DNA from 3 places in the Streptomyces sp. BPTC-684 genome. Region 2 is predicted to be linked to each of the others. Evidence: riboswitches for the same ligand, from Rfam matches in the RefSeq annotation. Region 2 holds a riboswitch; each other region holds the start of a gene.

Region 1 (4,702 bases), 3.7 Mb from region 2:
CAGAGGTTCCGCTCGCCCTTCTCGGTCTTGGGCGCCCAGAACTCGAACGAGTACGTCGTCTCACCGGTCGCCAGCATCTCGCGCACGGTGCGCGCGCGATGCGTCCTGGTGGAAGCAGTGCCAAGGGCCATACTCGCAGGTTAGCCAGGCCTTGGCGGTCCCCCAACAAGGCCGGGGGAATTTGTCCGCATTGTCGGACTATTGTCCACCCCTCGGACAGAAAACCTCTAGCGGGCCACCAGGCGTTCACGTACCCGCTTCGCCAGGTTCGCTGTCGCCTCGGCGGGATCGTCCGCCTCGGTGATCGCCCGGACCACCACGATCCGCTCGGCGCCCGCGTCCAGGACCTCGTCGAGGTTGGCCGCGTCGATGCCGCCGATGGCGAACCAGGGGCGCTCGGTGGCGAGCGAGGCCGTGTAACGCACCAGGTCCAGGCCCGGGGCGTGGCGGCCCGGCTTGGTCGGGGTGGGCCAGCAGGGGCCCGTGCAGAAGTAGTCCACGCCGGGCTCGACGGCGGCCGCGAAGGCCTCCGCGTCGGCGTGCGTGGAGCGGCCGATCAGGACCTCGTCGCCGAGGATCGCGCGGGCGGCCGGGACCGGCAGGTCGCCCTGGCCCAGGTGCAGCACGTCGGCGCCGATGGCATGGGCCACGTCGGCCCGGTCGTTGACCGCGAGCAGCTTGCCGTGCCGCCGGCAGGCGTCGGCGAGGACGGCCAGGTGCTCCAGCTCCTCGGCGGCCTCCATGCCCTTGTCCCGCAGCTGGACGATGTCCACGCCCGAGGCCAGCACGGCGTCCAGGAACGCGGGCAGGTCGCCCTGGCGCCTGCGCGCGTCCGTGCAGAGGTAGAGCCGGGCGTCGGCGAGCTGCTCACGGGCCGTGGGCATGAAGTCCCCCGTTGTGTGCGGTGCGGGCGCGGACCGGTCCCCCGGTCCGCGCCCCACCTGTAGGCGATCAGGTCAGACGGCGAGCGCCTGGGCGCGGCGCTTCACCTCCGTGCCGCGATTCTCGCTCAGGGCCTGCGCGGGGGTACCGGGCAGGGTCGCGTCGGGGGTGAAGAGCCACTCGAGCATCTCTTCGTCGGAGTAGCCGTCGTCCCGCAGGAGCGTGAGGGTGCCGGCGAGGCCCTTCACTACCTTGTCGCCGTCGATGAAGGCGGCGGGCACCTGCAGCGTCCGGTTCTCACCGCGGCGTACGGCGATGAGCTGGCCCTCCTTGACCAGCTGCCGCACACGCGTCACCTCGACATCGAGCATCTCTGCGATGTCGGGAAGGTGGAGCCAGGCGGGGACGAGTGCATCGGTTTTCGCGTCAATCTCGGTCACGGGACAAGCGTGCCATCCCGGACTGACACTCGGTAGCCGGAGCTCAGCCGACTGCGGCCTTGAGAGGGACGGACGGATCGGCGGCGCGGACCGGATCCAGCGTCGCACCTGCCTCGATGAGCTTGCGGCCCTGCGCCAGATCGCGCGGTCGGCCGACGGCCAGGAGGGCGACGAGCCTCCCCTCGCGCAGCCAGCAGACCGACCACGCGGCGCCCGTCGGTTCGCCCCGCCACAGCAGCCGGTCGGCGCCGCCGTGGTGGCCGACGTACTGGACGAACCTGCCGAACTGCTCGGACCAGAAGTACGGCACCGGGTCGTACGGCCGGACCGCCTCGCCGACGATGTCGGCCGCCACCGTGCGCGGCCCCTGGAGTGCGTTGTCCCAGTGGTGGATCAGCAGCCGCTCCCCGTACCTTCCCGAAGGGAAGGAGGCGCAGTCGCCGACCGCGTAGACGTCCGGGAGCGAGGTGCGCAGCCGGTCGTCGGCCGTGACCGCGCCCTCCGGCCCCCGCTCGATGCCGGTGGCCGCCAGCCAGTCGGTGGTGGGCCGGGCGCCGATGCCGACGACGACCGCGTCGGCCGGGAGCCGGCGGCCGTCCGCCAGGACGACGGCTCCGGGCTCGACCGTCGCCACGCGCGCGTGGGTGAGCAGTTCGGCGCCGCTCTCCGCGTACCAGCCGGCCATCGGCTCGGTGACCTCGGCGGGCAGCGCGCCCGCCAGCGGGCGGTCCGCGGCCTCCACGACGGTGACCGCGCAGCCCGCCTCGCGCGCGGCCGTGGCGAACTCGGCCCCGATCCAGCCGGCCCCGACGACCACGACGCGGAGCTGGGCGCTCAGGACCGCGCGCAGCCGCCCGGCGTCGTCCAGGGTGCGCAGCAGATGGACGTCGGGCAGTCCCTCGATGCCGGGCAGCGTGATCGGCTCCGCGCCCGAAGCGATGACCAGCGCGTCGTACGGGACGGGCCCGGACGCGGTGTCGATCTCGTGCTCACGCGCGCGTACGTCCGTGACGGTCTCGCCCAGGCGCAGGTCGACGCCGAGGCCCTCGAAGTCCACCTCGAAGGCGGAACCGTCGGCCTTGCCGAGCAGCACCGCCTTGGAGAGCGGGGGCCGGTCGTACGGCTGGTGGGGCTCGGCGCCGATGAGGGTGATCCGGCCCGGGAAGCCCTGTTCGCGCAGGGCCACCGCGGTCTGGACCCCGGCCATGCCCGCGCCGACGACCACCACGTGGCGCTGTTCCGAATGCGTCTGCTTTTCGCTCACCCGATCACCATAAACATCTGACAGTTCGTCAGGAAACCGGTCAGGCGTTAGCCTGACGCACGTACAAGCACTCGCGGGAGCCCGGACGCACCGGGCTGAGAGGGAGGCTGCAGCGGCCTCCGACCGTACGAACCTGATCCGGGTCATGCCGGCGAAGGGAGGGGCTGGACGCCCATGCATTCATCCCGAAACGGGGCAGTTCCCCACGGGTCGGACGTACTGGTGGTGGGGGGCGGCATCATCGGCCTCGTCACGGCCTGGCGGGCGGCGCAGCGCGGTCTGCGCACCGCGCTCGCCGACCCCGCGCCCGGCGGCGGCGCCGCGCAGGTCGCGGCGGGCATGCTCGCCGCCGTCACCGAGCTCCACTACGGCGAGGAGACCCTGCTCGGCCTCAACCTGGCCTCCGCCCGGCGCTACCCGGACTTCGTGGCCGAGCTGGAGCAGGCGAGCGGCCTCGGCACCGGCTACCGCGCCTGCGGCACCCTCGCGGTCGCCCTGGACGCCGACGACCGCGCCCATCTGCGCGACCTGCACGCCCTCCAGCAGCGCTCGGGACTCGACTCCCAGTGGCTGACCGGGCGCGAGTGCCGCCGCCTGGAACCGATGCTGGCGCCCGGGGTGCGCGGCGGACTGCGGGTCGACGGCGACCACCAGATCGACCCGCGCCGCCTCGCCAAGGCCCTGCTGACGGCCTGCGAGCGGGCCGGGGTGGTGTTCCACCACGGCTGGGCCGAACGGCTCTCGGTGGTACGGGAGAAGGCCGCGGGGGCCGTCCTGGCCGACGGCACCGAGCTCGCCGCCGACCAGGTCGTCCTCGCGGGCGGCAGCCTCAGCGGCCGGCTCGCCGGGGTCCCGGACGAGCTGCGGCCGCCGGTGCGCCCGGTCAAGGGCCAGGTGCTGCGGCTGACCGTGCCGCCCGCGTACGCGCCGTTCCTGTCCCGCACGGTCCGCGCGGTGGTCCGCGGCAGCCACGTCTACCTGGTGCCGCGCGCCGACGGCGAGCTCGTCGTCGGCGCCACCAGCGAGGAGCTGGGCTGGGACACCACGGTCACCGCGGGCGGCGTCTACGAGCTGCTGCGCGACGCGCACGAGCTGGTGCCCGGCATCACCGAACTGCCGCTGACCGAGACCCGCGCCGGGCTGCGCCCCGGCTCCCCAGACAACGCGCCGCTGCTCGGCCCGACCGCCCTGCCCGGCCTGCACCTGGCCACCGGCCACTACCGCAACGGGGTGCTGCTCACCCCCGTCACCGGCGACGCGCTGGCGCACGCGCTGGCCACCGGCGAACTGCCCGCCGAGGCGCGCCCCTTCACCCCCCGCCGCTTCACCTCCGCCCCGGTGGAGTCCGTACCGCAGGAGCTGACCGCATGACCGTCTCCTCGACGACCGTCTCCGTCAACGGCGAGGTGCGCGACCTCGCCACGGGCACCACCCTTGACGCCCTCGTCGCCACCCTGACCCCGGCGCCCGCGGGCGTCGCCGCCGCCGTCAACGAGGCGGTCGTCCCGCGCAGCGAGTGGCCGCGCACCACGCTCGGCGACGGCGACCGCGTCGAAGTCCTGACCGCCGTCCAGGGAGGCTGAGCCATGGCCGACGACCTGTTCACCCTCGGCGGTACGACCTTCACCTCGCGGCTGATCATGGGCACCGGCGGGGCGCCCAGCCTGGACGTCCTGGAGCGCTCGCTGGCCGCCTCCGGCACCCAGCTGACGACCGTCGCGATGCGCCGCCTGGACCCGACGGTGCAGGGCTCGGTCCTGTCCGTCCTGGAGAAGCTGAACATCAGCGTGCTGCCGAACACGGCGGGCTGCTTCACCGCCGGGGAGGCCGTGCTGACCGCCCGCCTCGCGCGCGAGGCGCTCGGCACGGACTGGGTCAAGCTGGAGGTGGTCGCCGACGAGCGCACCCTGCTGCCCGACCCGATCGAGCTCCTGGACGCGGCGGAGGTGCTGGTCGACGACGGTTTCACGGTGCTGCCGTACACCAACGACGACCCGGTGCTCGCCCGGAAGCTGGAGGACGTGGGGTGCGCGGCGATCATGCCGCTCGGCTCCCCCATCGGCTCCGGGCTCGGCATCCGCAACCCGCACAACTTCGAGCTGATCGTGGACCGGGC
Region 2 (4,702 bases):
TCGGTACCACCTTCGACTCCGCAGCAGCCGCAGCGGCCCGCGCAGCCGGAGAAGAAGCGGGCGGGGCGCGACCTGCGGGCCGCGATAGGGGTCGGCGTCGGGCTCGGCGCGGTGATCCTGGCGTCGCTGTTCGTCGTCAAGGCCGTCTTCGTCGGAGTGGTCGCGGTGGCGGTCGTCGTCGGGCTGTGGGAGCTCACCTCCCGCCTCGACGAGCGCAAGGGCGTCAAGGCGCCGCTGGTGCCGCTCGCGGTGGGCGGCGCGGCGATGGTCGTCGCCGGCTACGCGCGCGGTGCCGAAGGCGCGTGGGTGGCGATGGCGCTGACGTCGCTTGCGGTGCTGGTGTGGCGGATGACGGAGAAGCCCGAGGGCTATCTCAAGGACGTCACCGCGGGCGTCTTCGCGGCGTTCTACGTGCCGTTCCTGGCCACGTTCGTCGCGATGATGCTGACCGCCGACGACGGGCCGTGGCGGGTGTTCGTCTTCCTGCTGCTGACCGTGGTCAGCGACACCGGCGCGTACGCGATCGGCTGGCGCTTCGGCAAGCACAAGCTGGCGCCGCGCATCAGCCCCGGCAAGACCCGTGAGGGCCTGCTCGGCGCGGTGACGTTCGCGATGGCGGCGGGTGCGCTGTGCATGCAGTTCCTCATCGACGACGGCCAGTGGTGGCAGGGCCTGCTGCTGGGCCTCGCGGTCGCGGCGAGCGCCACGCTCGGCGACCTCGGCGAGTCGATGATCAAGCGGGACCTCGGCATCAAGGACATGGGCACCCTGCTGCCCGGCCACGGCGGCATCATGGACCGCCTGGACTCCTTGCTGCCTACGGCACCGGTGGTGTGGCTGCTGTTGGTCGCCTTCGTCGGCGGCGGCTGACCGGCTGCTCCACCAGGCGCTGACCTGCCGTTTTACCGGTCGGGGGCTCGTTGTCCACAGGACGGCGAGCCCCTTTCCGTATGTCTGAGACACTGGTGGGACCATGCCGAAGCCCGGAGAACTCACTTTCGTCGCCCCCCGCGGAGCCAAGAAGCCCCCGCGGCACCTCGCCGACCTCTCGCCCGCCGAGCGGAAAGAGGCTGTCGCCGCGATCGGCGAGAAGCCGTTCCGCGCCAAGCAGCTCTCGCAGCACTACTTCGCGCGGTACGCGCACGACCCGGCCCAGTGGACCGACATCCCCGCGGCCGCGCGCACCCGGCTCCAGGAGGAGCTGCTGCCGGACCTGATGTCGGTGGTGCGGCACATCTCGTGCGACGACGACACCACCCGCAAGACGCTGTGGCGGCTGCACGACGGGACGCTCGTCGAGTCGGTCCTGATGCGCTACCCCGACCGGGTGACCATGTGCATCTCCTCGCAGGCCGGCTGCGGCATGAACTGCCCGTTCTGCGCGACCGGCCAGGCGGGCCTGGACCGCAACCTGTCGACCGCCGAGATCGTGCACCAGATCGTCGACGGCATGCGCGCCCTGCGCGACGGCGAGGTCCCCGGCGGCCCGGCGCGCCTGTCGAACATCGTCTTCATGGGCATGGGCGAGCCGCTCGCCAACTACAAGCGGGTCGTCGGCGCCATCCGCCGCCTCACCGACCCCGAGCCCGACGGCCTGGGCCTGTCCCAGCGCGGCATCACCGTCTCCACCGTCGGTCTGGTCCCGGCCATGCACCGCTTCGCCGACGAGGGCTTCAAGTGCCGCCTCGCCGTGTCGCTGCACGCGCCGGACGACGAGCTGCGCGACACCCTGGTCCCGGTCAACACCCGCTGGAAGGTCCGCGAGGTCCTGGACGCGGCGTGGGAGTACGCGGAGAAGTCCGGCCGCCGCATCTCGATCGAGTACGCACTGATCCGCGACATCAACGACCAGGCCTGGCGCGGTGACCTGCTCGGCCGCCTCCTCAAGGGCAAGCGCGTCCACGTCAACCTGATCCCGCTGAACCCGACGCCGGGCTCGAAGTGGACCGCCTCGCGCCCCGAGGACGAGAAGGCGTTCGTCGAGGCCATCGCCGCCCACGGCGTGCCGGTCACCGTCCGGGACACCCGTGGCCAGGAGATCGACGGAGCGTGCGGACAGCTCGCCGCGTCCGAGAGGTAGTCTGGGCTCGAAATCTGCATATTCCGACAGGGGAGCGCCACAGCGCTGAGAGTGCGACACCGTCAGGTCGCAGACCCTCTGAACCTCGCCCAGGTCATTCTGGGTAGGAAGTTCGGTCACCACTCAAGCTGTTGCGCCCTGCTCGCCGCCGCCCGGCGAGCAGGGCCGCGTCTCTTCCTGGTCCCACCAGGAGGATCCAGAACCATGCGCAGTACGAAGAAGATGGCGGCCGGCGCGCTCGCCGCCGCCCTGGGCGTCAGTACGCTCGCCGCGTGCGGCGGCAAGGACGACACCGCCAAGTCCGACGGCGGCACCAAGTCCAAGACCGTCACGCTGGTCAGCCACGACTCGTTCGCCGCCTCCGACGCGGTGCTCAAGGAGTTCACCGCGCAGACCGGCTACACGGTCAAGGTCCTCAAGAGCGGCGACGCGGGCGCGGCCCTCAACCAGGAGATCCTCACCAAGGGCTCCCCGCGCGGCGACGTGTTCTTCGGCGTCGACAACACCCTGCTCTCGCGCGCCCTCGACAACGGGATCTTCACCCCGTACGAGGCGAAGGGCCTCGCCGCCGTCCCCGCGGCCGTCCAGCTCGACAAGGGCGAGCACCGGGTCACGCCGATCGACACCGGCGACATCTGCGTCAACTACGACAAGAAGTACTTCGCGGACAAGAAGCTCAGCCCGCCGAGCTCCTTCGCCGACCTGGTCAAGCCCGAGTACAAGAACCTGCTGGTCACCGAGAACGCGGCGACCTCCTCGCCGGGCCTCGGCTTCCTGCTCGGCACTGCCGCCCAGTACGGCGACGAGGGCTGGCAGGACTACTGGAAGAAGCTCAAGGGCAACGGCGTCAAGGTCGTCGACGGCTGGGAGCAGGCCTACAACCAGGACTTCTCCGGCTCGGCCGGCGGCAAGAAGGCCAAGGGCGACCGCCCGCTGGTCGTCTCCTACGCCTCCAGCCCGCCCGTCGAGGTCCTGTACGCCAAGCCGCAGCCCACCGAGGCCCCCACCGGCGTCGCCACCGGCACCTGCTTCCGCCAGACCGAGTTCGCGGGGCTCCTCAAGGGCGCCAAGAACGAGGCGGGCGGCAAGGTGCTCCTCGACTTCCTGGTCTCCAAGAAGTTCCAGGAGGACATGCCGCTCAACATGTTCGTGAACCCGGTGGTCAAGGGCGCCAAGCTGCCCGAGCTGTTCACCAAGTTCGGCGCCACGGTCACCGAGACGCACGACGTCGCTCCGGAGAAGATCTCCAAGAACCGTGAGCAGTGGGTCAAGACGTGGTCCTCGCTCGTGCTGAAGTAAGCCGCACGCCCCGCGCGAAGAAGGTGCGCGCGAACGCGGTGCGGCTCGGCCTGATGGCCCTGCCGCTCGCGTTCTTCGCGCTCTTCTTCGCCTGGCCCGTGGCCGCGATCGTCGGCCGCGGGCTGCGCGTCGACGGCGGCTGGCACCTCGGCCGGATCGGCGAGGTGATCACCGAGCCGGACATCGGGCACGTCCTGTGGTTCACCACCTGGCAGGCGCTCGCCTCCACCGCGCTCACGCTGCTGATCGCGCTGCCCGGCGCGTACGTCTTCGCGCGCTTCGACTTCCCCGGACGCCACCTGCTGCGGGCCGTGGTCACGGTCCCCTTCGTGCTGCCCACCGTCGTCGTCGGCACCGCGTTCCTCGCGCTGCTCGGTCGGGGCGGGCTGCTCGACGAGCTGTGGGGCGTACGGCTCGACACCACGGTGTGGGCGATCCTGCTCGCACACGTCTTCTTCAACTACGCGGTCGTCGTACGGACCGTCGGCGGCCTGTGGGCCCAGCTCGACCCGCGCCAGGAGGAGGCCGCCCGGGTCCTGGGCGCCTCCCGGTTCGCGGCGTGGCGCACGGTGACGCTGCCCGCGCTCGGGCCCGCCGTGGCGGCGGCCGCGCTGATGGTCTTCCTCTTCACCTTCACCTCCTTCGGCGTCGTCCAGATCCTCGGCGGCCCCACCTTCTCCACGCTCGAAGTGGAGATCTACCGCCAGACCGCCCAGCTCCTCGACCTGCCCACGGCGGCGGTCCTGACCATCGTCCAGTTCGCCGCGGTCGGCTCGGTCCTCGCCGTGCACGCCTGGACGGTACGGCGACGCGAGAGCGCCCTGAAGCTCGTCGACCCCGCGCAGACCGCCCGGCGCCCGCGCGGCGCGGGCCAGTGGACGCTGCTCGCCGGGGTGCTCGCGGTGATCGCCGTACTGATCCTGCTGCCGCTGGGCGTACTGATCGCCCGCTCCCTGGACACCCCCGACGGCTACGGCTTCGGCTACTTCCGCTCCCTCCAGTCGGTGGGCGCGGGCGGAACGTTTCTGGTGCCGCCGCTGGAGGCGGTGTGGAACTCCGTGCAGTACGCGCTGGCCGCGACCGGGATCGCGCTGGTCATCGGCGGCCTGGCGGCCGCGGCGCTCACCCGGCGCGGAGGCCGCCTGGTCAGAGGCTTCGACGCACTCCTGATGCTGCCGCTCGGGGTCTCCGCCGTCACCGTCGGCTTCGGCTTCCTGATCACCCTGGACCGGCCGCCGCTGGACCTGCGCACCTCCTGGATCCTGGTGCCGCTGGCCCAGGCGCTGGTGGGGGTGCCGTTCGTCGTACGGACCATGCTTCCCG
Region 3 (4,702 bases), 1.8 Mb from region 2:
AGAGAGCACAGGAGGTCTCCCGGGCCCGTGAGGCATGGCGCCACGCCCTGGTGGAACGGGGTATCTACCCGTTCCTGCGCGAGGCGCTGGCCGACCCGGGCACCGGTCCGGGGGCGTCGAGGCGCCGCTCGACGGGCCGGATACCGAGCCTCGGCTACGACCGGCCCGACTTCGACAGCCCGGGCGACTCGTCCAAGGGGACCCGCCCCAGCTTCACCAGCCCGGACTTCACCAGTCCCGACTTCGGAGGCCCCGAACACCAGCCGGAGTGACCGGCTTCGGGGCGCCCGTTTCACGTGAAACCACCAGGACCGCGGTCACCTTCGTTTCACGTGAAACCACGGCCGTGCCTGTTTCACGTGAAACAGGGCTCGCTGTTTCACGTGAAACATCGGTACGCGTACGTCACTCCGCGATCGGCAGATAGACCCGGTTGCCCGCCGCGGCGAACTCCGCGGACTTCTCCGCCATTCCGGCCTCGATGTCCCCTGCCGCCAGATCCCCGCCGTGCTCGCGGCGGATGTCCTGCGAGATCTTCATCGAGCAGAACTTCGGCCCGCACATCGAGCAGAAGTGAGCGGTCTTCGCCGGCTCGGCGGGCAGCGTCTCGTCGTGGAACTCCCGGGCGGTGTCCGGGTCGAGGGCCAGATTGAACTGGTCCTCCCAGCGGAACTCGAAGCGGGCGTCCGAGAGCGCGTCGTCCCACTCCTGTGCGCCCGGGTGCCCCTTGGCGAGGTCGGCCGCGTGCGCCGCGATCTTGTAGGTGATCACGCCCGTCTTCACGTCGTCGCGGTTCGGCAGGCCCAGGTGCTCCTTGGGCGTGACGTAGCAGAGCATCGCGGTGCCCCACCAAGCGATCATCGCCGCGCCGATGCCGGAGGTGATGTGGTCGTACGCCGGGGCGACGTCGGTGGTCAGCGGGCCGAGCGTGTAGAACGGCGCCTCCTCGCAGATCTCCTGCTGGAGGTCGATGTTCTCCTTGATCTTGTGCATCGGGACGTGGCCCGGGCCCTCGATCATCGTCTGGACGTTGTGGCGCTTGGCGATCGTGTTGAGCTCACCGAGCGTACGCAGCTCGGCGAACTGCGCCTCGTCGTTGGCGTCCGCGATGGAGCCCGGGCGCAGACCGTCGCCCAGGGAGTACGTCACGTCGTACGCCGCGAGGATCTCGCAGAGCTCCTCGAAGTTCTCGTACAGGAACGACTCCTTGTGGTGCGCGAGGCACCAGGCCGCCATGATCGAGCCGCCGCGCGAGACGATGCCGGTCTTGCGGCGGGCGGTGAGCGGCACGTACCGCAGGAGCACACCCGCGTGGACCGTCATGTAGTCGACGCCCTGCTCGGCCTGCTCGATGACCGTGTCCTTGTAGATGTCCCAGGTCAGCTCCTCGGCGCGGCCGTCGACCTTCTCCAGGGCCTGGTAGAGCGGGACGGTGCCGATCGGGACGGGGGAGTTGCGCAGCACCCACTCGCGGGTGGTGTGGATGTTGCGGCCGGTGGAGAGGTCCATGACCGTGTCGGCGCCCCAGCGGGTGGCCCAGGTCATCTTGTCGACCTCCTCTTCGATGGAGGAGGTGACGGCGGAGTTGCCGATGTTGGCGTTGACCTTCACCAGGAACCGCTTGCCGATGATCATCGGCTCGATCTCGGGGTGGTTGACGTTGGCGGGCAGCACCGCGCGCCCGGCCGCGATCTCCTCGCGCACGACCTCGGGGGAGACGTTCTCGCGGATCGCGACGTACTCCATCTCCGGGGTGATCTCGCCCCGGCGGGCGTACGCGAGCTGGGTGACGGCCTGGCCGCCGCGGCCGCGGCGCGGCTGGCGCGGGCGGCCCGGGAACACCGCGTCGAGGTTCTTCAGTCCGCCGCGCGGCGAGGTGTGCTTGATGCCGTCGTCCTCGGGGCGGACGGGGCGGCCCGCGTACTCCTCGGTGTCCCCGCGCGCGATGATCCAGTTCTCCCGGAGCGGGGCGAGTCCCCGGCGGACGTCCGTCTCGATGTTCGGGTCGGTGTACGGCCCGGACGTGTCGTACAGCGTGACGTCCTTGCCGTTGGTGAGGTGCACCTGGCGGACCGGCACCCGGAGGTCGGGGCGCGAGCCCTCGACGTATCCCTTGTGCCAGCCGATGGACTTCCCGGCCTCGCTCTGGTTCGAGGCAGGCGTGCGTGCGTCCTGAATGGTCATGAGACCTACTCCCTACGCCGGCATTACCCGGTAACAGGTTCGGCGGTCGGCGCAGCCGCTTCCGTACGGTTCGTACGGCTTTCAGCGCCCTCTCAGCCCGGTGCTCCGAGCTCCCGCGTGTGCAAAGGTGTCACCACGCTAGCGTCATCTCCAGCGCGCTGAACAGAGGGGCCCCGCCGTTCTTGCGATGATCGGGCGGTGACGTCAACAGAGCAGCCTCCCGAAGACGCCCACGGACACCCGCACGGCCAGCCCCATGGGCACACGCACAGCCACGGTCCCGCGGCGCCCGTCTCGAAGCATCTCCGCAAGGTGATCGCCGCCGTGCTGATCCCGTTCTCGGCCGCGGTGCTCGTCGGCCTGGCCGTGCTGTGGCCCGGCGGAACGCCGTCGCACCAGCGCACCGGTGTCGGCTTCGACCGCCAGACCCAGCAGGCGAAGGTCGTCGCCCTCCAGAAGGTCGACTGCAAGACGGTCAACGCCGGTCAGACCCCGTCGAACGGCGACACCTCGACCGCCGAGGGCCAGGAGGCCAAGCGCTCCCAGCAGGGCCTGTGCGGCAAGGCGACCATCGAGGTCACCACCGGCAAGGAGAAGGGCCGCACCTTCACCGAGATCGTCCAGCCGGACGCCCCGCGCCAACTGCACAAGGGGCAGGGCGTGATCGTCGCGTACGCCCCCGACGCCCCGCGCGACCTGCAGTATTCGGTGACCGATGTGAACCGGCGGTTCCCGATGGCGCTGCTCGCGGGCATCTTCGCGCTCGCGGTCGTGGTCGTCGGCCGGCTGCGCGGGGTGATGGCGCTGGTCGCGCTGGTCGTCTCGTTCGCCGTGCTGACGCTGTTCATCCTCCCGGCGATCCTCCAGGGCTCCAATCCACTGCTCGTCGCGGTGGTCGGGTCGAGCGCGATCATGCTGATCGCGCTGTACATGTGCCACGGCCTGTCGGCGCGCACCTCGGTCGCCGTGCTCGGCACGCTGGTCTCGCTCGTCCTGATCGGGCTGCTCGGGTCGCTGTTCATCGGCTGGGCCTCGCTGACCGGCAACACCGACGACAACACCGGCCTGATCCACGGGCTCTACCCGAACATCGACATGTCCGGTCTGCTGCTGGCCGGCGTGATCATCGGCTCGCTCGGTGTGCTGGACGATGTGACGGTCACCCAGACGTCGGCGGTCTGGGAGCTCCACGAGGCCAATCCGACGATGGGCCCGCGCGGGCTGTACCGGGCGGGCATCCGGATCGGCCGCGACCACATCGCGTCGGTGGTCAACACCCTGGTCCTGGCGTACGCGGGCGCGGCGCTGCCGCTGTTGCTGCTGTTCTCGATCGCGCAGAGCAGCGTGGGGACGGTGGCCAACAGCGAGCTGGTCGCCGAGGAGATCGTCCGGACGCTGGTGGGCTCGATCGGCCTGGTGGCCTCGGTCCCGGTGACCACGGCGCTGGCGGCGCTGGTGGTCTCGGCCGACCGCCCGGCCGTCGCGGCCCGTGGGCCGGTGCGGGGCGGGCGGGGCCGGCGCCGCAAGAAGTAGGCGGCGCTCAGCCCGCGTTCTGCTCCTCGGCCAGGATCCGCCCCAGCGCCTCGTCCAGATGTCCGTCGAAGTCGCCGAGCGCGCGCTCCTGCCCCAGCGGTACGAGCTTGTCGGTGCGGTCGAGGAAGGCCACCAGCGGGCCGGCCCCGGCGCGGAAGAGCGCCCGTTCGCCGCCCACCTGGAGGCGGATGTGGACGTCGGAGAGCTCCTCGGGGCGGGAGGGCGCGATGCGCACGTCCCCGTCGCCGGTGGGGGTGTTGATGCCGTCGAGTAGCAGTTCCCGCCCGAACGTCCAGGTCACGGGTTCGTCGCCGGGCAGGTGGAAGATCATGCGGACCGCGTACGGATCGTCGGCGCGGTAGGTGAGCTCCACCGGGATCCTGAAGGAGAGCTCCTCGGAGACGAGGAAGCTCATCATGACCTCTGCCAGGACCTCACGCATCACGTACCCCGCTGTAGCTGAAATGGCCAGGAATGCCCCCCTGGCCCCCTTGACGCAATCGTGCTGGAAGCACTAGCAGATCACAAGGAGTGAGTTTTCAGATACTGATAGAGAACGCGAGGGAGCTGAGCAGTCGGCCGACTTCCCCGCGGAGCTGCTCGATCGCCGGAATCAGGCGTTCTTGCTGGTGAAGCGGCAGAGAGATGGCCATCGTGGCGGCTCCGGAGCCCGCTGTGATCGGGATGGCCGCGCAGACCGTGCCCAGTGCGTACTCCTGTCGTTCGACGACCGGTTGCATACGCTCCGTAGCCGCCAGGCGGTCCAGAAGGGCCCGGCGGTTGCGTACGGAATAAGGAGTGACCGCGCGGACGGGGTGCCGGTCCAGATGGTCCTCGCGGGCCTTCTCGTCGAGCTGGCTCAGCAGGCACTGGCCGATGGCGTGCGCGTGCCCGGTCTCCCGGAAGTCGGCCCACTCCTCGACGGCCGGGGCCGACGGCGTGTCGGCCACTCCGGCGATCTCGATCTCACCCTCGCGGTAGACCG

What was found. Region 2 has a riboswitch for thiamine pyrophosphate ahead of QIY60_RS04540 (thiamine ABC transporter substrate-binding protein). Riboswitches for the same ligand answer to the same signal wherever they lie in the genome.
Region 1: linked by a shared signal. The riboswitch ahead of thiO (glycine oxidase ThiO) and the one ahead of QIY60_RS04540 (thiamine ABC transporter substrate-binding protein) in region 2 are both predicted to bind thiamine pyrophosphate.
Region 3: linked by a shared signal. The riboswitch ahead of thiC (phosphomethylpyrimidine synthase ThiC) and the one ahead of QIY60_RS04540 (thiamine ABC transporter substrate-binding protein) in region 2 are both predicted to bind thiamine pyrophosphate.

The regions. Positions count from the first base shown of each region.
Region 1 is NZ_CP124863.1:4,754,915-4,759,616, reverse strand. Features, by position in the region: gene metF (methylenetetrahydrofolate reductase [NAD(P)H]) at 1-131, opposite strand, end outside; gene thiE (thiamine phosphate synthase) at 228-884, opposite strand; gene QIY60_RS21015 (Rv2175c family DNA-binding protein) at 957-1,322, opposite strand; gene QIY60_RS21010 (FAD-dependent oxidoreductase) at 1,366-2,529, opposite strand; TPP riboswitch at 2,650-2,763, shown strand; gene thiO (glycine oxidase ThiO) at 2,761-3,957, shown strand; gene thiS (sulfur carrier protein ThiS) at 3,954-4,169, shown strand; gene QIY60_RS20995 (thiazole synthase) at 4,173-4,702, shown strand, end outside.
Region 2 is NZ_CP124863.1:1,050,216-1,054,917, reverse strand. Features, by position in the region: gene QIY60_RS04550 (phosphatidate cytidylyltransferase) at 1-870, shown strand, start outside; gene rlmN (23S rRNA (adenine(2503)-C(2))-methyltransferase RlmN) at 974-2,080, shown strand; TPP riboswitch at 2,099-2,208, shown strand; gene QIY60_RS04540 (thiamine ABC transporter substrate-binding protein) at 2,285-3,379, shown strand; gene QIY60_RS04535 (iron ABC transporter permease) at 3,433-4,702, shown strand, end outside.
Region 3 is NZ_CP124863.1:2,897,778-2,902,479, forward strand. Features, by position in the region: gene QIY60_RS12880 (hypothetical protein) at 1-272, shown strand, start outside; gene thiC (phosphomethylpyrimidine synthase ThiC) at 406-2,184, opposite strand; TPP riboswitch at 2,177-2,311, opposite strand; gene QIY60_RS12890 (YibE/F family protein) at 2,383-3,717, shown strand; gene QIY60_RS12895 (SsgA family sporulation/cell division regulator) at 3,725-4,159, opposite strand; gene QIY60_RS12900 (helix-turn-helix domain-containing protein) at 4,257-4,702, opposite strand, start outside.